DNA from 2 places in the Ensifer sp. 2TAB8 genome. Region 1 is predicted to be linked to the other one. Evidence: predicted binding sites of a transcription regulator. Region 1 holds the regulator's gene; the other holds the start of a gene.
The links. Region 1 encodes PhoB, which activates phosphate uptake and scavenging genes when phosphate is short. Its sites were predicted from a motif close to TGTCATNNANCTGTCAT; they were not measured.

Region 1 (11,904 bases):
CCACTACAGCATGGAAGCGGAAGGCGGAGAGACCTTCAACGTGGCCATTCCCGCCTTCTCGCTCGATTCACCCGGGCTCGTGCGCACCCTGAACTAATTCCAGGATTAAGTGGGAGGCGCTTTTCCGTCCGGAATTGCGCCCTTCAAATAGCGACCCCGGCCAAATGACCGGAGGCGCCCGCTACTGCGGACGCACTTCGCTTGCTTCGAAACGGTAGGTGGTGGAGCAGAACTCGCAAGTCACCTTCACAACGCCATCCTCGAGGGTGCTTTCGAGATCGTCCGCTTCCAGATTGGCGAGCACGGAACGAAGCTTCTCGCGCGAGCAGCTGCAACGGTCAAAGACCGCCTGCGGCTCATAGACGCGAACGCCGCGTTCGTGGAACAGCCGGTAGAGCAGCCGTTCGGTTCCGACCATCGGGTCCGTCAGCTCGTCGGCATCGATCGTTTCGACCATCACCTTGGCTTCCGCCCAGAGATCGTCATCCTCGAAGACGTTTTCGCCATCATCGCCGTCGCCGCCGGACAGGTCGGGCTGGCGCATGCGCTCAGGCGCTTCCGGCAGGAACTGGGCGACCATGCCGCCGGCACGCCAACGGTGGCGCGGCTTGCCGTTTTCGTCACGGTCGAGCAGTTCAGCAACACCGAGCCGGACCTTCGTCGGAATCTGCTCCGACTGGCGGAAATAAACGCCGGCGATTTCTTCCAGCGTGGCGCCGTCCAGCGCGACGATGCCCTGGTAGCGCTGAGTGTGAGCGCCCTGGTCTATGGTAAAGGCGAGCACGCCCTTTCCGAGCAGCTCATGCGAGCGGGTGCGACCATCCTTCTCGGCAACGGCCAGCGCGTCGGCATCATAGCGGGCATAGGCACGCACACGGTCGGGCGTCGAGAAATCCGCAACCACCAGATCGACTGGACCGTCGCCTTTTGTCTGGACGATCAGCTTGCCTTCAAACTTCAGCGACGTGCCGAGCAGAACCGTGAGAACGACGGTCTCGGCAACAAGCCGCGCGACCGGCAGCGGATAATTGTGGCGCTCCAAAATAGCGTCGAGCATCGGGCCGAGCTGTACGGCACGGCCACGCACATCGAGGCCTTCCACCTGGAAAGGCACGACGTGATCGTCACCGGCGAAGTCGAACTCACCAAGCCCTGGCGTCATGTCAGTCATGTCTTGCTCCTTGCATCAGCCAACTGCGTTGCGCCAGGGACATTCCTATCCCTCGGCGCAACGTGCCCGCTGTCTCAATTGATCCCGCGATGAACGGATTGTCCACCGGGCATGTGCCGTTCGCCATTGCGCCGCACACCACCCATGGCAGTCAGCGCTTCACTGTTGCCAGGAGCGCCCCGCTTGCCGCCTAGATCGTGTCGAGCAGCCGCAATGTCAATAGCCGCCCACGCGCCTAGCAAAGCGCTGCCCCATCGGCCGGCCGCGCAGCGCTCATCCCTGCAAGCCGCTTAGACGAGGCCCATGCACCAGGCGATGATCGACTTCTGCGCATGCAGACGGTTTTCCGCCTCATCGAAGACCACAGACTGCGGGCCATCGATCACCTCGTCGGTTACCTCTTCGCCGCGGTGCGCCGGAAGGCAGTGCATGAACAGCGCATCGGAGGCCGCACGCTTCATCAGCTCCTCGTTGACCTGATAGGGCTGGAAGACGTTGTGACCGCGGGCGCGGTGTTCCTGGTTCATCGACACCCAGGTGTCGGTAACGACGCAGTTGGCATTGGCGACAGCCTGCTCGGCATCATGACACAGCAGGATCTCGCCGCCGTTGTTACGAGCCCAGTTCAGGATCTTGTCCTGCGGCTCGGAACCGAGCGGCACAGCCATGTTCATGCGATAGCCGAAACGGGCGGAGCCTTCGATCAGCGAGTGCAGCACATTGTTGCCGTCACCGGTCCAGGCGATCGTCTTGCCCTTCACCGATCCGCGATGCTCTTCGAAGGTCATGATATCGGCCATGATCTGGCAAGGATGCGTATCGTCGGTCAGGCCGTTGATAACAGGCACTGTCGCATGCTCGGCCAGCTCCAGAAGACGACGATGGTCGGTGGTGCGGATCATGATCGCGTCGACATAGCGCGACAGGACCTTGGCGGTGTCGCCGATCGTCTCGGCGCGGCCGAGCTGCATTTCGGTGCCCGAAAGAAACAGGGTCTCGCCGCCCAGCTGGCGCATGCCAACGTCAAAGGAGACGCGTGTACGGGTCGACGGCTTTTCGAAGATCATCGCCAGCATCTTGCCGGCGAGCGGCTTCTCGGCGGTTCCTGCCTTGGTCGCCGCCTTTCGGACGCGGGCATCGTCAATGATCGTCCGGAGATCGGCGGCCGTCATGGCCGAAAGATCGAGAAAATGTCTGGTGCCTGCCATCGTACTCGGTTCCTGTCTGAAAAATCGATCCCTGGTGCGCCACGCATTCCGCGTGAACGCACGAAGATCATTCTAACACCCTGTGTCGGCGTCGGTCCTATCCGTTAAGCGGCAGCGTTGCCGCCGGCCTTGCGCACTGCCTCGGCAGCGCGCTCGATGCGTGCGAGACCCTCGCGCGCTTCCTCCGCCGTCACCGTCAGCGGCGGCAGCAGGCGCAATACGTTGTCGCCGGCCGGTACGGCCAGGAGCTTCTCGGCGCGGATTTCCTTCAGGAGATCGGCCGAGGGACCCTTCACCTTGATGCCCAGCATCAGGCCATCGCCGCGGATGTCCTCAATGACATCCGGGAAGCGGTCCTTCAGCGAGGCAAGGCCCTGGCGGAACACGAGCGCGACATCCCGCACATGGCCGAGGAAACCGTCCGCGAGGATGACGTCGAGCACGGCGTTGCCGACGGCCATGGCCAACGGGTTGCCGCCATAGGTGGAGCCATGCGTGCCAGCCACCATGCCGGCAGCCGCTTCTTCCGTCGCAAGGCAAGCGCCGAGCGGGAAACCGCCGCCGATGCCCTTGGCCACGGCCATGATATCCGGGCGGATACCCCACCATTCATGGGCGAACAGCTTGCCGGTACGGCCGACGCCGGTCTGAACCTCGTCAAGGATCAGGAGCAGGCCGAACTCGTCGCAGAGCGCGCGCAATTCCTGCATGAACTCCTTGGTCGCCGGACGGATGCCGCCCTCGCCCTGGATCGGTTCGATCAGGATCGCAGCGGTCTCCTCGGTGATCGCATTCTTGACGGCTGCGATGTCACCAAACGGAACCTGGTAGAACCCCGGCGCCTTCGGCCCGAAACCTTCGATGTATTTCTGTTGGCCGCCGGCGGCGATCGTCGCGATCGTGCGGCCGTGGAAGGCACCCTCGAAGGTGATGACGTGAAACTTCTCGGGCTGCCCCTTGGCGAAGTGATAGCGCCGCGCCGTCTTGATCGCGCATTCCAGCGCTTCCGCACCGGAATTGGTGAAGAAGACCCGATCGGCAAAGGTGACGGCCGCCAGGCGACGCCCAAGGCTTTCCTGGCCAGGAACCTCGTACAGGTTGGAAAGGTGCCAGACCTTCTCGGCCTGCGCCTTCAGTGCCTCGACGAGGTGCGGATGCGCATGACCAAGCGAGTTCACGGCAACGCCGGCAGCGAAGTCGAGGTAGCGCGAGCCATCTTCGGCAATCAGCCAGACGCCCTCTCCTCGCTCGAAACGCAACGGCGCGCGCATGTAGGTGTCATAAAGCGGCGTGGTTGCAGTCATGCGAGGCTCTCCTTACTCCAGTCGACATCGATCCCGCGGCTTCGTGCGACCCGATAAAAATCAAAAATGCCGCCTTGCGGCGGCGCAGGCACTATTCCCATTTCGCACTGCAATGTCAACAAAACCAAGCCTTGCAGCGCGATGACAAGGCCCGTTTCCCTGCGGCGAAAAAATCAGTCGGAAGGGCTTGCAAAAATGCAACGCTGATCGAGCAAGTTGGGGAAAACTACGAATTCGATTCGGCTCGATTCCCCGGACTCTTGCCACGGAGTCCGACGGTCAGTACGTTAACATTCAATTACTAGACGCATGCGGCGGACCTAGTCACCAAAAGAGTTATCGCGTTTGCAACCTCGGGGTTCAGCCGGGGTGCGGTGAGGGATTCTGCCATCCCCAACGCTGAGAACGGAGAGTGCAGAGATGAACTGGACTGACGAGCGGGTGGAGAAACTGAAGAAGCTTTGGTCCGAGGGCCTGAGCGCTAGCCAGATCGCGGCACAGCTCGGCGGTGTCAGCCGTAACGCTGTCATCGGCAAGGTTCATCGCCTGAGCCTCCCGGGACGCGCCAAGGCTGGCGGCAGCACCACCGCTGCGGCCCGTCCGAAGCGGCCGACCTCGGCCCCGCGCGCACCGAACTACGCCGCGCGCGTTGCGACCCGCACCGTTGCCCGTCCGTCCGGCGCCACGGTTCTCAAGGAAGAGATCGAAGTCGATCTCGTGGCCGAGCAGGATTTCAGCATCAGCACCGACGTGGTCGTGCCGATGTCGCGCCGCCTCGAGCTGACCCAGCTCACCGAGCGCACCTGCAAGTGGCCGATCGGCGACCCGCTGAAGGAAGAGTTTCACTTCTGCGGCAATGACTCGCCGGAGTCCTCGCCCTATTGCAGCTTCCATGCACGGCTTGCTTACCAGCCCTCGGCCGAGCGTCGACGGATGCGCTAAGGCGCCGCACGGGAACAAAAGGAAAAGGGGCCGATCGGCCCCTTTTTTATTGGCTTCAATTTGCCATTCTCAGCTTTCGAGCGAGTATCCGGCGCCGCGGACCGTGCGAATGACGTCGGGCATGGTCGAGAAGTTCAACGCCTTGCGCAGGCGGCCGACATGGACGTCGACGGTACGCTCATCGACATAGATGTCATGGCCCCAGACGCCGTCCAGGAGCTGCGAGCGCGAGAAGACGCGGCCCGGAGAGGACATCAGGAACTCCAGCAGGCGGAACTCCGTCGGCCCCAGGCGAACTTCGCGGCTACGGCGATGAACGCGATGGGTTTCCCGGTCGAGCTCGATATCGCCGCAGCGCAGCAACGTCGAGAGCACTTCAGGCTTCGCCCGGCGCAGCATCGCCTTGACGCGAGCCATCAGCTCCGGCGTCGAGAACGGCTTGACCACATAGTCGTCTGCCCCGGTCGCTAGACCACGAACGCGCTCGCTCTCTTCGCCGCGCGCCGTCAGCATGATGATCGGCAGTCGCTCCGTTTCCGGGCGTTGGCGCAGCCGACGGCACAGCTCGATGCCGGAGACGCCAGGCAGCATCCAGTCGAGGATGAGGAGATCGGGCAGACGTTCCTGAAGCCGGATCTCTGCCTCGTCACCCCTGAGGATCGTATCGACGTCGAAGCCTTCCGCTTCCAGATTGTAACGCAGCAGGACGCTCAGCGCCTCTTCGTCCTCGACCACGGCGATTTTTGGCAACATCAGGTAACCACTCCTTACCGTGAGCGCCGTGCGGGTCCAGTGGACCGACCGGCGCTCAGACACTCTAAATCTGGAGCACAACCGCCGTTTTCAAAGGCGGTGCGAAAGCCGCGTGCTTCAGATACAGGAATTCGGGGCCGCGACCGAAGCCGCGACCGGATGATATTCATGGGGCATGCATTGCGAACGCGCGTTCGGCGCTAGAAGGGATGGGGAAGAGTATATGTAACTCCCCTCGTCCCGCTCTAACCTAGTCGTTGACCGAGCCCAACGTCGACGTGTTGTCATCCTTCGGACGCTCGCCTTCCGYCTGGGCACCCGTAGCCATGTAGTAGATCGTCTCGGCGATGTTGGTCGCGTGGTCACCGATACGCTCGATGTTCTTGGCGCAGAACAGAAGATGTGTGCAGGGCGTGATGTTGCGCGGATCTTCCATCATGTAGGTCAGCAATTCGCGGAACAGCGAGGTGTAGATCGCATCGATCTCCTCGTCGCGCTCACGGATGCTGTTGGCCTTTTCCGGCGAGCGCGAGGCATACACGTCGAGCACTTCCTTGAGCTGCACCAGCGCGAGCTCGGCGAGGTGCTCGAGACCGCGGGCGAGCTTGCGCGGGATGCCGGAACCGGCAACCGCGATCACGCGCTTGGCGGTGTTCTTGCCGAGGTCGCCGACACGCTCCAGATCGGAGGCGATGCGGATCGACCCCATGATCTCGCGAAGGTCGGCGGCGACCGGCTGGCGCTTGGCGATCGTGACGATCGCCTTCTCGCCGATCTGGCGCTCGGCATCGTCGAGGACGGTGTCGTCCGAGATCACCTTCTGCGCGAGAGCCAGGTCGGAATTGACCAGGGCGCGAACGGATTCGGCGACCATCTGCTCTGCGAGACCGCCCATCTCCGAGATGCGGCGCGTCAGGTACTTCAGTTCTTCGTCATAGGCGGACATGATATGCATGGACATGATCGTCGATCCTTACAGGCGCTTTCCAGTTACTGTTGCAGCCTTATGCGGCCTCAGCCGAAGCGGCCCATGATGTAATCCTGGGTGCGCTGGTCATCCGGATTGGTGAACATCTTGTCGGTGTCGTTCTCCTCGACGAGATTGCCGAGGTGGAACATGGCGGTGCGCTGCGAAACGCGGGCGGCCTGCTGCATCGAGTGGGTCACGATGACGATCGTGAAGTTCGTGCGCAGTTCGTGAATGAGTTCTTCGACCTTGGCGGTCGCGATCGGGTCAAGCGCCGAGCAGGGCTCGTCCATCAGGATGACTTCGGGGCTGACGGCGACGGCACGGGCGATGCAGAGGCGCTGCTGCTGACCACCGGAAAGCCCGGTGCCGGGCTCCTGCAGGCGGTCCTTGACCTCGTTCCACAGACCGGCCTTCTGCAGGCTAGTCTCGACGATCTCGTCGAAATCCGCCTTGGTGCGGGCAAGTCCATGGATACGCGGACCGTAGGCCACGTTGTCGTAGATCGACTTCGGGAACGGGTTCGGCTTTTGGAAGACCATGCCGACGCGAGCGCGCAGTTCAACGACGTCGATGGTCGGATCGTAGATGTCGTCCTCATCGAGCGTGATCCTGCCGGTGACGCGGCAGTTCTCGATGGTGTCGTTCATGCGGTTCAGCGTGCGCAGGAAGGTCGACTTGCCGCAACCGGACGGGCCGATCAGCGCCGTCACCGTGTTTTCCCGGATGTTGAGGTTGACGTCGAAAAGCGCGCGCTTCTCGCCGTAATAGACCGACACATCCTTGCCGATCATCTTGTAGGGCACAGTGTTCATTTTCTGATCCAAGGCCTTCTCGACGGCTGCTTCTGACATGATGTTCATAGTAATTACCTCACTACCAACGGCGCTCAAAGCGACGTCGCAACAGAATGGCGCCAAGGTTCATGACGACGAGGAAGATGAGAAGGATGATGATCGCGCCAGAGGTGCGCTCGACGAAGGCGCGTTCCGCCTCGTTGGCCCACATGTAGATCTGCACCGGCAGCGCGGTCGACGGTTCCATCGGCGAACCGGGGAAATCGACCACGAAGGCGACCATGCCGATCAGGAGCAGCGGCGCGGTTTCGCCAAGCGCATGGGCGAGACCGATGATGGTGCCGGTCAGAATGCCCGGCATTGCCAGCGGCAGCACGTGGTGGAAGATGGTCTGCATCTTCGAGGCACCGAGGCCGAGTGCCGCCGAGCGGATCGACGGGGGAACCGCCTTCAAGGCCGCGCGGGTGGCGATGATGATCGTCGGCAGGGTCATCAGCGTCAGCACGAAACCGCCGACGACAGCTGCCGAGCGCGGCATGCCGGCAAAGTTGATGAAGACGGCGAGGCCCAGCAGACCGTAGACGATCGACGGAACTGCCGCGAGGTTGTTGATGTTAACCTCGATCAGGTCGGTAAGCCGGTTCTTCGGCGCGAACTCTTCGAGATAGATCGAGGCGGCGACGCCGATCGGCAGCGACAGCACGAGCACGATCAGCATCATGTAGAACGAGCCGAGGGCAGCAACGCCGACGCCTGCCGCTTCAGGACGGCTGGAGGCACCGAAGGTGAAGATGCCGGTGTTGAAGCTCTTCTTCAGGATGCCGGCGCTTGCAAGCTCGTTCATCCAGGTGACCTGCTGGTCCTTGACCTTGCGCTTGCTCTCGTCGACCTTGAGGTCGATCTGACCCTTGTTGGCGGAGTCGATATTGGCTTCAGCCAGGAGCGTGACCGGAACGGTCTTGCCGATGATGGATGGATCAGCCACGACCATATCGCGCAGCAGCGTACGGGAGCTCGCAGAGACCATGTCGGTCGCCTGCTTGACGAGCGGACGCTTGGTCGCGTCGATGCCGAGCTGCTTGACGAGCGCGTCGCGCACCAGCAGCGGATAGTTGGCAGTCATCAGAACCTTGCTGTCGGTCGTGCGTTCGCCGTTGGGGTCGATGACCTTTTCCGTGAACTCGATCGGCAGCGTGATCGTCGTCTGCTGGAATGCGGTGTAGCCGTTGGAAATGACGGTCCACAGCAGCAGCGCCAGGAAAAAGAGGCCGGTGCTGATTGCGGCGATGCCGTAGGCACGGAACCGGCGTTCGGCGGCATAGCGACGCTTGATGCCGATATCGCGCTTGGCGGATGCGGGACGGGCGGAGATCCGGACGGTCGGGGAAGCGATGTCGGTCATTCGTACTGTTCCCGGTATTTGCGCACGATGTAGAGCGCATAAATGTTGAGGCCGAGCGTGATGACGAAGAGCGTGATGCCCAGCGCGAAGGCCACCAGCGTCTGCGGCGAGGTGAACTCGAGGTCGCCTGTGAGCTGGTTGACGATCTTCACGGTCACCGTCGTCATCGGTTCAAACGGATTGATCTGCATGCGGGCCGCCACACCGGCCGCCAGCACCACGATCATGGTTTCGCCGACGGCGCGCGAGGCGGTCAGAAGCAGCGCGCCGACGATGCCCGGGAGGGCTGCTGGAAGGATAACCTTCTTGACCGTTTCCGAGCGGGTGGCGCCGAGACCGAGCGAGCCGTCACGCAGTGCACGCGGCACCTGGGTGATGATGTCGTCGGAGAGCGACGACACGAAGGGGATCAGCATGATGCCCATGACGATGCCGGCGGTGACAACGCTCTGCGCCTGGATGAAGTTCTGGTAGTTGCCGGTGGCAAGACCGTTCAGCTGCGCCGAGATGTCACGCAGGAACGGGCCCACAGTTACCAGCGCGAAGAAACCGTAGACGATGGTCGGAATGCCGGCCAGCACTTCGAGCAGCGGCTTTGCGGTGGAGCGCAGGCGCGGGCTTGCATATTCCGCCATGTAGATGGCTGCGAAAAGGCCGATCGGCACCGCGAAGAGCATGGCGACGAAGGCGATATAGAGCGTACCGGCGAGGAGCGGGATCAGGCCGAACTGACCGGAGGCCCCTCCACTGCCGGCAGCAGCGAAGCGCGGATCCCAGACCGTGCCGAAGAAGAACTCGAACGGCGAGACCATGGTGAAGAAACGGCCGGCTTCCGACAGCATCGACGCGACGATACCGACCGTCGTCAGGATGGCAATGGACGAGGCAACGATCAGCGAGCCGAGAATGACCCGCTCAACCTGGTTGCGCGCCCGGAAGCGGGTAGCGACGTTGCGAATGGCATAGATGCCGCCGGCAATCGCGATCAACAGAACGACCGCGGTCATCAGCCAGCGGTTGGCCGCGGTCAGCGCATTGAAGTGCTGGGCGACGGTGACCATGTAGGGCTCGCCTTCGCCGGCAAGGGCGACACCCTTGGATGCGAGCGTCGAGCGAAGATTGGCGGTACCGCCGTGGAGCGCCGCAAGTTCCTCGCCGCTCAAGCGCAGCAAGCCGCCGGCGACGGATTTGACCTGACCAAGCGCGAGCTGGACGGCCGCTGCGCCCTGGCTCTGGACGGTATCCGGCAGGGCCGCCCGCGTGCTTCCGTCGATATAGACGGGAGCAGCAATCAGCCACGCGCCGAGGACGAGCGCCGCCGGCAGCATCGCCCAGATGGCGACGTAGCTGCCGTGATAGCCCGGCAAGGAATGAAGGTTGGAGAGCTTGCCACCGGAGAGCGCAAGCGAACGCGCACGACCGGCAAAATAAGCAATGAAACCAATAACAACAATTAACAAAAGAAGGAGCGAAGTACTCATCGGCACGTCTCCCCGGCATCGCCCGTCATGGCCGCCGGCAAATCGAATGGAGGCATGCCCCGGCGCGAAAAACCGCGCCGGGGCTTGTCATTATCAGAGCATGTTGCCGGCTTCGAAAGCCTTGCGGATTTCTTCGCGCTCAGCGTCCGGAGCAGCAACCAGGCCGTATTCGGCGAGCGGGCTGTCCGGGCCGATCATCTGGTCGTTGATGAAGAACTCAACATATTCCTTGAGGCCCGGGATAACGCCGAGATGTGCCTTCTTGACGTAGAAGAACAGCGGGCGGGAAACCGGATATTCACCGGAAGCGATCGTTTCGGTCGACGGCACGATGCCGTTGACGGTTGCAACCTTCAGCTTGTCGGCGTTGTTTTCATAGAAGGACAGGCCGAAGACGCCGATGCCGTTCTTGTTGGCAGCGATACGGGCGAGCGTTTCGGTGTAGTCGCCGTCGATGTCGACAGCCAGACCGTCCTTGCGAACTGCGACGCACTTGCTGTGCTGCTGCTTTTCATCGGCAACGGCAGCCTTGATGACGTCAACGGCGCCAGCTTCCTTGCAGCCTGCAGCCAGGATCTTCTCTTCGAAGACTTCGCGGGTGCCGTGCTTTTCGCCCGGAATGAAGGCCGCGATTTCTACGTCCGGAAGCGCGGAGTTGACTTCCGACCACTTCTTGTAGGGGTTGGCAACGATCTTGCCGTCGACGACGACTTCGGAAGCCAGGGCCTTGTAGAGATCGATAGGCTTCAGGGCGAGGTCGGCATTGGCGGCGTCGGTCGCAAAGACGATGCCGTCATAGCCGATCTTGACTTCCTGGATCTCGGTGACGCCAGCGGCCTTGCAGGCCTCGACTTCGCTGTCCTTGATCTTGCGCGAGGAGTTGGCGATGTCGATGGTATCCGGGCCGACGCCCTTGCAGAATTCCTTCAGGCCGGCAGAGGAACCGCCAGATTCAACGACCGGGGTCTTGAAGTCGGGGAAGGTCTCGCCGAACGTCTCGGCGACGATCTTTGCGTAGGGAAGAACGGTCGAGGAGCCAGCGACCTGGACCTGATCGCGAGCGGCGGCTGCGCCGGCAAAAGCGACAGACGCGACCAGCGCCGCGACAGTGAATTTAAGAGCTTTCATAAAAGTTCTCCCAGAATGGGCTTGTGTTGGTGTGCGCCAAGCGTTGCAGCGCTCTTCGCCGTCTTATCGGCTGCCCCTAGTTAGCTGCCGATAGCCACATCTTTTATGTCAGTTTGACGAAACATTTATGACAGCTCATGTCATTGAAAATACCAAGGAAAAATGAACGATCCCGGCTTTTCTCGCGCCAATATGTCAGAACCGGACCGTAAAGGTCGTACCTTTGCCGATCTCTGAATGGATCAGCAGCCGGGCACGGTGCCGGGTGAGGATGTGTTTGACGATGGCAAGGCCCAATCCGGTGCCCTTCTTCGAACGGCTGGCCTCGACGTTGACCCGATAAAACCGCTCGGTAATGCGCGGCACGTGCTCGGCCGGGATGCCCGGCCCGTAGTCCTTCACGATCACTTCGGTCTGGGAACCCTCTTCACCGCCGCGCAAGATGACGTCGACCTTCTTGCCCTCCTGGCCGTACTTGCAGGCGTTCTCGATCAGGTTCTCGAATACCTCGGTGAGCTCATCGCGATCGCCCTGCACGATGACGGGCTTGTCTGGCACCACCAGCGATACGGTGACGTCGAGGTCCTTCGCCAGCGGCAGAAGGCTGTCGCGCACATGGCCAAGCAAGGGTGCGAGATCCACCGGATCTTCAGGCGCGATGTGCGAGCGCAATTCCAGCCGCGAGAGCGACAGGAGGTCATCGACGAGGCGGCTCATGCGGGTCGCCTGCTCGTGCATGATGCCGAAGAAT
Region 2 (11,904 bases), on a different contig from region 1:
GGATCGCCCGGGCGAAGTTGGTCACCTCTTCTTCGTATTGGTCGAGAGCTGGGAACTCGAGCGTATGGATGTTGGAGTTCGCGTGGTCGGCCGAAGTGTCGATCGCGATCGTGTTCGGGCTGACGCGGGAGGGCACATAGGCCTGCGGCAAAGAGATGAAGGCGCGCTCGCAGACGATCTGGATCGACTGGGAGGAGGCTTGCGCCAGCGACACCATGAAGGTCGCGTGCCGTCCGCTGCCGAAATCGAGGATCACCGAGGTGAACATGTCGATGCCGCCGTCATTGTTCTGAGTGGCCGCGAAGACCCGCTCCGGCTCAGCGCCGAAGACGTAGCGTGCAGTCATGGCCGTGTAACAGCCGAGATCGTAATAGGCACCGCCGCCAAATTCCGGCTTCTGGCGGAAATCGGCCTGGTTCGTCATCATGAAGGAGAGGAGCGAGGAGAAGGAAAGCGGCTTGCCGTATTCCTCGGCCGCGAGGATCTCGCGCAGCTTGATCCAGCGCGGCTGCTGGCGGACCATGAAGGCTTCGGAAATTTTCAGCGCCGGATCGACCCCTTCGAGCAGATCGAGGTCCGCGGCCGTCATTGCCGCCGGCTTTTCACAAAGCACGTGCTTGCCGGCGTCCGCGGCCTTGCGGGTCCATTCCACATGGAGATGGTTCGGCAAGGCCACATAGACAGCCTCGACATCCGGATCGGCAAGCACCTCCTCGTAGCTGCCATAGGCACGGGCAATGCCATGTTTGTCCGCCATGGCACGCGCACGCTCTTTACTGCGCGCGCCGATCGCCAGCGGTTCGCACCAGGCACTCTTCGTGAGACCCGGAATGATGGCGCCGTCCGCAATGCGCGCGGCACCAAGAATGCCCCATCGGACGGGGGCAACGATATCGTTCATGGTTGTTTCCTTCCCTGAAGAGGTGCACGCACCTCTTGACGCCGGAAGCATGACGCGACGCCCCTCCGCCGACAAACATCTTGCTGATGGAAATCCATCAGCCGATCGGTTCGTCAGAACGGAAGCGGGTTGGGAATATTTTCCGGTCCATAGAGCACGATCGGCACTTCCGTTTCGTGCGGATAGGCCGCCTGTTCGGCGCCAAAGAAATCGAAATGCCGGAGAAGCATGTTGACGGCTAGCCTGACCTGCAGTTCGGGGCTCTGGTCGATCGTCAGTGACATCAAGCCCTCCCTGAGGAACGCCGCCGTGTTGCGGGTCAATTCGTGACCGACGAACACTGGACGGCGATGGAGGATATCGGCGCGGATCGCCCGCGCCACGCCGATATTCCCGGCACCGACATTGTAGATCGCTACCGTGTCCGGATGCTTTCGAAACGCCTCAAGCAGCTGCAGCTCCGAACGGACCCGGTCGTCGCCGCCTTCGACGATCTCTGCCACGTGCCAGTCCGGCGCTCTTTCTTCCAGGAACTGTTTGAGACCGCGCACACGGTCTGCATGGGATTGAAAGCCGAGATGATTGCAAAGGACGATGACCGGACCCGGCGCCCCCGTCATCCTTGTGATGAAATAGCCGGCCGATCGACCGGCCCTGTAGTGATCCGTCCCCGCATAGCCAATGCGCGCAGACCCGGGAACATCGGAAATGACGGTGACAACAGGGACGCTCCGCGCGCTCAGTTCCTCGACGGCAGCATGGACGATCGGGTGATCCTGCATGTAGGAGACAACGGCATCGCAACTCGTCTTTTCGAGCGCCTTCGCCAACGTTTCCGGCCGTTCATCCTCAAGCACCGTTCTGTGAATGACGATCGAGCGATCGAGCGACGTGGAGATCCTGCGAAACTCGAACCCCATCCGGGCGATCAGCGGCAGCTCCGGCCGAGCCAGGATCACGTCAATCCGTATCAGACGACGATGCGCCTCCGGCAGCAACCGTCGCAAGCCGAGCTCCTTTGCAGCCTGTAAAACGCGCTTGCTGACCTCCTCGCTGACGTTTCCGCGATCATTGATGACCCGATCGACACTTGCCGTGCCGACCCCGGCCCGTCTGGCGACATCGGAAAACGTCACCCGCTTCCCCTGCCCTTTCGGCACCATATTCGCCTCCCCCGTCAACCGCAGCATCATCTCTTCACGGCGGTCCAGCGAACATTGCCGTGTTGATTGGAATCAATCAATGATCCTTCGATCCCTTTGGGCGAAGTGCGGCTGACCTTGGAGAAGGGAGCAAACCGGCGAGCGTCTATCCCCGGCGTTATTCGAGGAGCAACTAGCGGCGCGAAGAGACACTTTCGGCCCAAAGTCGCTTGTTCTGTGGGCCGAGAGCTTACGTTGCCAAAACGTTTTGTCGGGTCCTTGAGGGAGCTGCCGCAGCAGCCTTACTGCGGCATGTCTAGAACCCTGGAAGACTTCACGCAGCGGAGAATTTCACCGTCACGCCGCGCTGCCGAAAATATGCCTGCATCAGCTTCCGTCCGGAACGATTGTTCTGCACGAGCTTGGCCGGGTCAAACACAGCCTCTTTCAAACCGGCCCGCATCAATGCTGCCTTGAGGGTCGCGATATGCACATCGATGTCGGCATTGTCTGCCTGAAGCGATTCGTAAATGCGATCTGTCGCCTCTGCTACGGTCGGTTCGCTCACTCTAAACTCCTGTTGCTGTCTTGCTGGTGCTTACCACACATTTCGGCTTGGCCCTATTTGGTGAACTTTCCCACGTCAATCGGGTGACGGCAGAATGCGCTGTCGGAAGTATGCATCAGGCCATGGAGCAGGTAATCGGAGCCACCGTCACAACATCGTCACGAAACGCACGAACAACTCGCTTCCGTGTAAATGGCGGAGGCTCAGATGGATTACTTCAGACGCTTCACCTTTTTGTTCGCGACGCCAGCCTTCGATAACGAGGATCTCGAAGGGGCCCGGTATAAGCAGATCGTCGAGGAGATCGAGCGGTCCGGTTTCGAGGTGGTCCGTGCGCGTAATCTCGAAGACGCCGAAATCGCCGTCCAGACGGATGCAGCCATCGGCTGCATGATGGTCGACTGGGGCAAGAAGGGCATGGAAGGCAAGACGGCCTCCCTCATCAATCTGATGCGCCGGCGCGGTCTCGAATTCCCGATCATCCTCCTGATAAGGCGCAAGCGCTTCGAGGACGTGCCCGTCGAAGTGCTCGACTTCATCGACGGCTATGTCTTCCTGTCCGAGGAGACGCCTGCCTTCATCGCGAAAAACCTCATCAGTCGTCTCAAGCAATATGCCGAGACGATGAAGACACCGTTCTTTGGCGCGCTGGTGGATTACGCCGAGGAAGGCAACCAGCTCTGGACCTGCCCCGGCCATAACGGCGGCGTGTTCTATAGCCGCAGCCCGGTCGGCCGCGTGTTCATGGAGCATCTGGGCGAAGCGGTTTTCCGCGACGATCTCGACAACTCCGTGCTCGATCTCGGCGATCTCCTGACCCATGAAGGCCCCGCCCTTGCCGCACAGAAGGAAGCCGCCAAGATCTTTGGCGCCGAAAAGACCTACTTCGTCCTCAACGGCACCTCGACCTCCAACAAGGTCGCTCTCTCCGCCCTCGTCACCGATGGCGATCTGGTGCTGTTCGACCGCAACAATCACAAGGCGGCCCATCACGGTGCCCTGATGATCTCGGGCGGTATCCCGATCTATGTGCCGACAGCCAGAAACGCCCATGGCCTGATCGGCCCTATGGATTTCGGCGCCTTGAACGAGGAGACGCTGCGGGAGCGCATCCGCACCCATCCGCTGGTCAAGGACCCGGATGCCTGGCAGAAGCCGCGCCCGTTTCGGGTGGCGGTGGTTGAGCAGTGCACCTATGACGGCACGATCCACAATGCCGAGATGATCGTGAACGCCATCGGGCATCTGTGCGACTATATCCTGTTCGACGAAGCCTGGGCGGGCTTCATGAAGTTTCATCCGCTTTATGCCGGGCGTTTTGCCATGGGCCTTCGCGAACTCGGACCCGAGGCGCCGGGCATCATCGCCACGCAATCCACGCACAAGCAGCTCGCAAGCTTTTCGCAGGCGTCACAGATCCACATGAAGGATCGGCACATCAGCGGCCAGAAGCGCCGGGTCGAACACCGGCGCTTCAATGAAAGTTTCATGCAGCACGCCTCGACGTCGCCCTTCTATCCGCTCTTCGCATCCCTTGATGTCGGCGCGCAGATGATGAAGGGCCGTTCCGGCGAGGTTCTATGGGACGATACGATCCGGCTCGGCATCGAACTCCGCAAGAAGATACGGACGGTGCGCCGGGAGTTCGAGGAAAAGGAACGTCGGCAAGAGCGCCGCTGGTTCTTCGAGCCCTTCGTGCCGGACCGCGTGGCCATGCCCGATGTGGCAAGCCCGGGAGCGGTCCACGACGTACCGTGGGAGAGCGTCGCTACCGATCAGCTCGCCACCAATCCGGCCTTCTGGCACCTCACCCCAGGAGCTGCTTGGCACGGCTTTTCCGATATGGCGCCGGGCTTCGCGATGACCGACCCCAACAAGCTTACGCTGCTCACTCCCGGGTTTGACAGGGCAACCGGCAATTATGCAGAGCACGGCATTCCCGCGCCGATCGTCGCGCAATACCTGCGCGAGAACCGGATCGTCGCGGAAAAGAACGACCTGAACTCCCTGCTTTTCCTGCTCACGCCCGGCGTCGAGGCAAGCAAGGCCGGCACGTTGATCAGCGGCCTTGTCGCTTTCAAGAAGCTACACGACGACAATGCGCTTCTCGAAGAGGCAATCCCGGAGTTCTATCGACGCCGACCCGGTCGTTACGCCGGCGTGCGCCTGCGGGACCTGTGCGGCGACATGCATCGCTTCTTCCGCGACGCCAATGTCAGCGCGCTGCAGGCCAAGCAGTTTTCTGAGGCACACCTGCCGGATATCGCTCTTTCGCCCCACGACGCCGCACGCTGCCTTGTGCGCAACGATGTGGACTTTCTGCCGATCGACGCCATCGCCGGGCGGATCGCAACGACGCCTTTCGTCGTCTATCCGCCTGGGATCGCGACCATCGTGCCGGGAGAGCGGCTGACCGAGCGCGCGCAGCCGATGATCGACTACCTCAAGATGTTCGAAGCCTGTTTCAACGCGTTTCCCGGCTTTGACGTCGAGATTCAGGGGCTCTACCGTCAAACCGACTCATCGGGCCGCATACGACTTCATACCTATGTGGTCGCCGAATAGGATCGAGGAGCTTCGGATCCCTTATGCCGCAGGATGAAACAATCGTCATTCGCCCGTCGCGGGAAAGCGACGTCGATGCCATGCTGGCCATCTATCGCCGGCACATCCGTCGCGGCATCGAGGAAGGTGTAGATGAAGGCGACACGCCGCAACCCGACGACCTGCGCGAGCGGCGGAAGAACCTGAAGAGCCGCCGCTTCCCGCATCTTGTCGCGACCAAGGACGACGCAGTGGTCGGCTACGCTTACGTCGTTCTGTTTCGCAAGCGGCCAGCCTACCGCTACACCGTCAAGCACTCGATCTATGTTCATCACGAGCATCACGGCCAAGGCGTCGGCCGCCTGCTCCTGCGCGGCCTCATCGACGCCTGTGCCGCGGCCGGCTTTCGCCAGATGATCGGCTATATCGACGCCGACAATGTCGCCTCGCTCACCCTGCATGAGCGATTCAATTTCGTGCGCGTCGGCCTGCTGCCCGGGATCGCCTACCGCTACGGACGCTGGGCCGACAGCGTCATGGTTCAGCGTTCGCTCGGCACAGGCTCGACGACGCCACCACCTCCCCCGCCCCTCTCCACGCGTTGACGATTCTGGGACCGATGGTCGGCGTCCCCGCAGACCGGCGGAGACCCCGTTGGGGCGACCAGGAGTCACCGCACCGGAAATCGGGACGCAACCTGCCGGTCTTCACGAATGCCTGATCGTTCAAATGGCTTTGGTTCAGGAGACGTCAATGCAAGCGTCGTATTTCGCCGGCGGCAAGCGTTGCCATGCGGACAACGCCTTCCTTCACCGCCCCGCAGCGCCCAGCCGACGCCGCAGTGACGCGGAGGCGAGGTCGATCAGATAGACCATGGCCACGATCAGGAAAATGATCGACCAGGCCTCTGGCCAACGAAAGGCATGCATGCGATCAGCAAGAAGGAAACCGATGCCGCCCGCCCCGACGACGCCGAGAATGGTGCCCGAGCGAACGTTGGATTCGAAATTGTAGAGGATGATCGAGAAAATGACCGGCAGAGCCTGCGGCACGATCCCATAGCGGATCGCCTGCAAAGTGCTGCCACCGGAAGCCTTCACACCATCGACCGGCTTGCGTGACGTATTCTCGATTGCTTCGGCAAACAGCTTGGCAAACGTGCCGATCTCGGAGACTGCGATCGCAAGGATTCCAGCCAGCGGACCGAGCCCGAAGGCACGAATGAACACCAGCGCCAGGATGATCTGCTCGACCGCACGCAGTGCATCGAATCCCCGGCGGGAAAACAGCCGCAGCCAACCGAACGGCATGATGTTCTTTGCGCCGAGCAGCGCGAGCGGCAGCGAAACGGCAGCGCCAAGCAAGGTGCCAAGGAATGCCATCACGATCGTCTGGCCAAGCCCCTCCAGCACTTCGCTCCACTCCACCCAGGTCGTCCAGACGTGTGGGGGGAACATGAAGGCAATGATGCCGCCGAGCCGCGACAGCCCTTCTGCAAACCGGGCTGGCGTCGCATCGAAAGCAACCGCGCTAAAGGCGAACGGGATCAACAGCGAGACAACGATGATCCAGGGCGCAAGGCGGCGGATGAGCGGCCGTTCGAATGCGCCACGCAACCGAGCTTTGGCGTCCTTGACCATGTTCGTTTCGAGAGGAAGGTCCGCGTCGCTCATGCCCAATGCTCCGTGATGCCGATGATGCGGTGACGCAGGCGTTCGCTCAGGAAATCGATAACGGTCACACTGACCAGGATGATGACGAACAGCGCCGAAAGGTCCGTGTATTCCTGCAGCGACATGGCCGTGCGGATCTCCTGACCAAGACCGCCAGCGCCGACATACCCGATGATCGACGATGAGCGGACATTGATCTCGAAGCGCAGGAGCGTGTAGCTGATGACGTTCGGAATGACCTGCGGCACGGCGCCGTATCGCATTTGCTGCAACCAGCTTCCGCCGGAGGCCTTGATGCCATCGAGCGGGCGCATGTCTATATTCTCGTTGACCTCGCAATAGAGCTTGCCCAGCGAACCGCATGCATGCAGGCCGATGGCAAGCACCCCTGCAAGCGGGCCAACCCCGAAGCAAAAGACGAAGATCAACGCCCAGACCAGTTCAGGCACGGTCCGGATGATCTCGAGATAGCGGCGGACGGCGATCGACAGCCATCCGGCCGGGCTCAGGTTACGAGCGGCAAGAAAACTCAGAACGAAGCCGCCGCAGACGCCCAGAACGGTGGCCGCATAGGCGATCAGGATCGTCTCCCAGAGCAACGCGAGCCAGGTTTTCCAGCGCCAGAACCATTCTGCAAGATCCGCACCAAGCGTCGAGAACCGCAAGGTCGGGATGGTTTTTTCCAGGTATTCCCCCAGCCGCGGCAAGCCGGCCCAGAGCTTCAACATCGCCACCCGCTCGCCCGAGGGCAAGGTGACTTCGGTGAAGGCGAAGAACCCGCCCAGGTAAGCCGAAACCACCACAAGGGCAGTGAACACCAGCGTCGAGGCAAGTTGAACCCGCCGCGCGCTTCTCCGCACCTCGCGGTATTCGGTCTCGAAATTTCGGATTGAAGGGGAGAGATCGCTCATGCGCTTGACCAATAATGCTCTATCAAGAAAGGCAGCACCGGAGCCTTCCGGTGCCGCCTCGTATCATCGGCAGTGATCAGCCCTGGCGGCGCTGCTTGCGCAGCCAGTCGCGCATTTCGACGATCCACTGATAGCGATCGTGGCTGACTTCGATGTAGCCGTCGGCGGTCTCGTCGCCGGAGGTGATCTCCTTGTAGACGGCCGGGTCGTTCTTAGGCAGCTCACGCAGAGCGGTCTTGACGGCCTCGATCATGTCGGTCGGCAGGTTCTTGCGTGCCGTTACCGGACCGTTGGTGATCTCCGGGGACTTCCAGATGTTGCAGATCTCGCCGGAGGGGATCATTCCCTTGGTCACCATGCGCTGCGGAATGCCGCTCTTCTCGGTATTGATGTAGGTCGCGGTCGCGTCAAACTGCTTGTTGAAGACGCCCATTACACCGGTTTCATGCGCGCCGGAGAAAGGCACGGCCGAAAAGTAGGTGGTCGGATCGATACCTTCCTTCACCAGGTTGAAATAGGGAACTGCGTAGCCGGAGGTCGAGTCCGGATCAGCAAAGGCCAGAACCTTTCCCTTCAGGTCAGCGAGCGACTTGTAGCCAGAATCGCAGCGCACGCTGATGACGGAGTAATACCCGCTGGCGCCTTCCTTATCGACCTGAGCCAGGATCGGTTCGACGCCGCCCTTGGTTTCGGTGTAGGCTGCTGCATAGGCCGACGAACCCAGGTTTGCGAATTCGATCTGGTCGGCGGCGAGCGCCTGGACCACGCCATCATAACTGCCGGCCGTAAAGATCTCGACCTTCACGCCGAGCTGCTTTTCAAGATAGGCCGTAAAGCCCTTGTAACGGGCGACACGATCCTTTTCATTTTCCGCTGACGTGATGCCGTAGCGGATGGTCTTGTATTGCTGTTTCCATTCCTGCGCATGCGCGGAACCCGAAAGCGCAAACACGGCCGTTGCGGCCATCGTCATGAGGACGTTCTTCATCATAGTTCTCCGGGGATGGATCACGGCTCGGCGCCATTGCCGAAGCCGAGGGGAAATCAGGCCACGGCCATCTGCTTCTCATGCTGATCGGCAAGGGAAGGAATGGCGGTCCATGTCACGGCTTCATCGATCGCGGAATCGGCATCGTCGAAACCGTAAACGGCGTTGAGGCGTTCGCGCGTCAGATCGTGCGGCCGTCCCTCGAACACGACGCGGCCGGCCTTCATCGCAATAATGCGGTCGCAGTAGGCGCGGGCCGTGTCGAGTGTGTGCAGGTTGACGAGAACGGTGATCCCGTCCTCCCGATTGACCTTCCGTAACGCTTCCATGACGCGGGTGGCGTTGGCCGGATCGAGGGACGCGATCGGCTCGTCGGCCAGCATGATCTCCGGCCGCTGCACGAGCGCCTTCGCGATCGCCACGCGTTGCTGCTGGCCGCCTGACAGAGTGCCGGCCTTCTGGAAAGCCTGCGACAAGAGGTCGAGGCGATCAAGCGCCTGCACGGCCATCGCCTTCTCTTCCTCTGTAAACCGCTTGATGATCGTCGATACGACGCCCTGATGGGCCACTCGACCAATCAGCACGTTGGTCAGCACGTCCATGCGCTCTACCAGATTGAACTGCTGGAAGATCATCGCGCACGACGCTCGCCAAAGACGGAGGTCACGCCCTTTAAGCTTCGTGATATCGCGACCCCCAAACAGGATCTTGCCGTTCGTGGGTTCCACCAGCCTGTTGATCAGTCGAAGCAGCGTTGATTTTCCTGCTCCGCTTCGCCCGATCACCCCGACCATCTGACCGGGTTCGATCGTCACGGTCACGTCATCGACTGCATTCAGCTGCCCGAAAGACTTCTTCATCGAGTACAGTTCCAGCATATTCTTCACCCAAAAATGAAGCAATCACTTCGTCCAGTGCGAAATCGCGAAATCTCGCGCCTTTCTTCTGAAAGTCTTCAATACAGAACGCACATGACAAATGTATTATAACGTCTATTTTTTTGGAAAATGATTTTATACAACTCAACAATCATCCGATACATTCAAATGAATTTCGGTATTATTAGACTTTCATCCCAAAACAAAAAAAGCCGGGCATACTTGCCCGGCTTCCCTGAAACTTGCAGATGATCCTGTGGCCGATCACGCGGCCGCTTTGGCTCCCACCGTCACCGCGCCGTCCGACCACACCTTCCGGCCACCGCAGATGGTCGCACGAAGCCTCGGCATCCTGCCGCGTTCTGCAATGACCAAGTCTGCCCTCAGCCCCTCGCAAATGTGGCCACGATCCGTCATTCCGAGCGCGGCGGCAGGGTTGGCACTGGCAAGCGCTACGGACGCAGGCAATCCCCCCTCGCCCATCTCGCCAAGCGCCAGAACCGCGGGCAAGATCGCCGACGGGTGGTAGTCGCTGGCGAGAATGTCCAGCACACCGGCCGCGAAGGCCTCGCGGGCCGAGAGGTTGCCGGAGTAGGAAAGTCCGCGCAAGGCATTCGGAGCTCCCATCGCCGTCGCTAGGCCGCGCCGCCGCGCTTCGGCCGCGACTTCCAGCGTGATCGGGAATTCACTGATCGCCGCACCGAGACCGTGCAAAAGCGCCACCTTTTCCAAGGTGTCGTCATCGTGAGAGGCAACGACGACGCCCCGCGCACGTGCCAGTTCGGCCAGACCGCTGACGACATGCATGGCATCGCCGTGCGTCTCCCGTTCGGCAATGCGCTGTTTGACCATTTCGACGGCCGTGGCGTAGTCGATCTTCTTGGTCTTGGCCATGTTGCGGGTGTGGATTTCAAGGTCGCGGTACTGGCCCTGCCCGGGTGTATGGTCCATCAGCGAGATCAGTCCGAGAGAGCCGCTATCCATCAGCTTTTCGGCAACGGCGACCGCCGATGGAAATGTGACTTCGAAGCGGGCATGAACCCGATGGTCGACGAGCAGCTCGCTGCGCATCGAAGCCAGCGCCTCGATGATGGCAATGGTGTTCTCCAGCGAACGGACGTGGCCGTAAGTCGCTGGCGTGAAGGCCAGCGCCGCGTAAGCCGTGGTAATGCCGTTGGCCGCGAGCTTCTTGTCGAGGTCATAGATACCGAGTTCGAGCGGCATGCGGACGTTGGCGCGCGGCTCAACCTCCTTCTCGATCATGTCACCATGAATATCGATAAACCCGGGCAGCAAAAGCCGCCCTTCCCCGTCGATATCCGCATTGGCCACCGGCCTTTCGTGGATTTCGGCAATCACCCCATCTTCGATCCTCAACGAACCCCGTTCGATGACACGGTCCCTGAGAACGATCTCGAAGTCACTCAGCCACATCGTCTGCCTCATCTGCAATCCTGATCGTTTCCAAATGTATTTCCCGATCGATCAGACCGGCGACATCTTCCGGATGATGGAAGACCCCGATCATCGCCACGCCCGCGGCCTTGAGTTCAGTCAGCCGCTCGACGAGCGCGCGTCGGGCCGTGCGGTCGAGGGAAGCGGTCGGCTCATCCAGCAGCAAAAGCCGTTGCGGCAGGATCAGCGCCCTCGCAAGGTTCACCTTCTGCTGTTCGCCGCCCGAAAATGTCGAGGGATAGGCCAGCCAGAGCTGCGGCTTCACCCCGAATGCGGCGAGCCAGCGGCGGGCTTCCGCCAGTGCTTCTGCATGCGACGTCCCGGCAAGCCGCAACGGTTCAGCCACCAGCTCCTCCGCCGCAACGCGCGGTCGGGCATTGAGAAACTGCGTGACGAAGCCGATTTCCCGACGGCGAAGAAGCGCCACGTCGACGTCTGCGGCCGACGCCAGATCAATGACGCCTTCCTTCGTGTGATAGTAAGCGTGCCCCGCGCGCGGCAGGTAGGACCGATAGAGCGTGCGAAGCAGTGTAGACTTACCGGCCCCGTTTTCGCCCCTCAGCAGAATGAACTCGCCTTCGCCGAGCTCGAAGGCGATCTGTTCAAAGGCAAAAAGGGTGCGCTTCAGATGATGCATCTGGAAGTGCTTCGACAGGCCCTCGACGCGCAGTACAGGAGCCAGCATCGGCGTGGCGGACGTATGGATATTCATCTTCCAGTCCCCCACTCAAAGCTTCGCGTGAACGAGTTGCTGTGTGTAGGCGTGCTGCGGATCCTGAAAAATCTGGTCAGCAAGCCCCTGTTCCACAACCTCGCCCCGGCGCATCACCATAACGCGGTCCGC

Region 2: the regulator PhoB is predicted to act here: its motif matches at 9,699-9,715, upstream of phnC (phosphonate ABC transporter ATP-binding protein).

Annotation. Positions count from the first base shown of each region.
Region 1 covers NZ_JBFRGB010000001.1:623,463-635,366, forward strand. Annotated here, with positions in the region: gene apaG (Co2+/Mg2+ efflux protein ApaG) at 1-97, shown strand, start outside; gene AB4Z53_RS03070 (Hsp33 family molecular chaperone) at 182-1,171, opposite strand; gene argF (ornithine carbamoyltransferase) at 1,462-2,379, opposite strand; gene AB4Z53_RS03080 (aspartate aminotransferase family protein) at 2,484-3,683, opposite strand; gene AB4Z53_RS03085 (GcrA family cell cycle regulator) at 4,104-4,625, shown strand; gene phoB (phosphate regulon transcriptional regulator PhoB) at 4,695-5,378, opposite strand; gene phoU (phosphate signaling complex protein PhoU) at 5,629-6,342, opposite strand; gene pstB (phosphate ABC transporter ATP-binding protein PstB) at 6,393-7,208, opposite strand; gene pstA (phosphate ABC transporter permease PstA) at 7,222-8,544, opposite strand; gene pstC (phosphate ABC transporter permease subunit PstC) at 8,541-10,025, opposite strand; gene AB4Z53_RS03115 (substrate-binding domain-containing protein) at 10,119-11,153, opposite strand; gene phoR (phosphate regulon sensor histidine kinase PhoR) at 11,349-11,904, opposite strand, start outside.
Region 2 covers NZ_JBFRGB010000024.1:14,223-26,126, reverse strand. Annotated here, with positions in the region: gene AB4Z53_RS28080 (Gfo/Idh/MocA family protein) at 1-901, opposite strand, end outside; gene AB4Z53_RS28075 (LacI family DNA-binding transcriptional regulator) at 1,015-2,064, opposite strand; gene AB4Z53_RS28070 (hypothetical protein) at 2,378-2,611, opposite strand; gene AB4Z53_RS28065 (Orn/Lys/Arg decarboxylase N-terminal domain-containing protein) at 2,819-5,176, shown strand; gene AB4Z53_RS28060 (GNAT family N-acetyltransferase) at 5,200-5,760, shown strand; gene phnE (phosphonate ABC transporter, permease protein PhnE) at 5,965-6,828, opposite strand; gene phnE (phosphonate ABC transporter, permease protein PhnE) at 6,825-7,739, opposite strand; gene phnD (phosphonate ABC transporter substrate-binding protein) at 7,816-8,727, opposite strand; gene phnC (phosphonate ABC transporter ATP-binding protein) at 8,784-9,605, opposite strand; gene AB4Z53_RS28035 (alpha-D-ribose 1-methylphosphonate 5-triphosphate diphosphatase) at 9,870-11,039, opposite strand; gene AB4Z53_RS28030 (phosphonate C-P lyase system protein PhnL) at 11,026-11,772, opposite strand; gene AB4Z53_RS28025 (ATP-binding cassette domain-containing protein) at 11,788-11,904, opposite strand, start outside.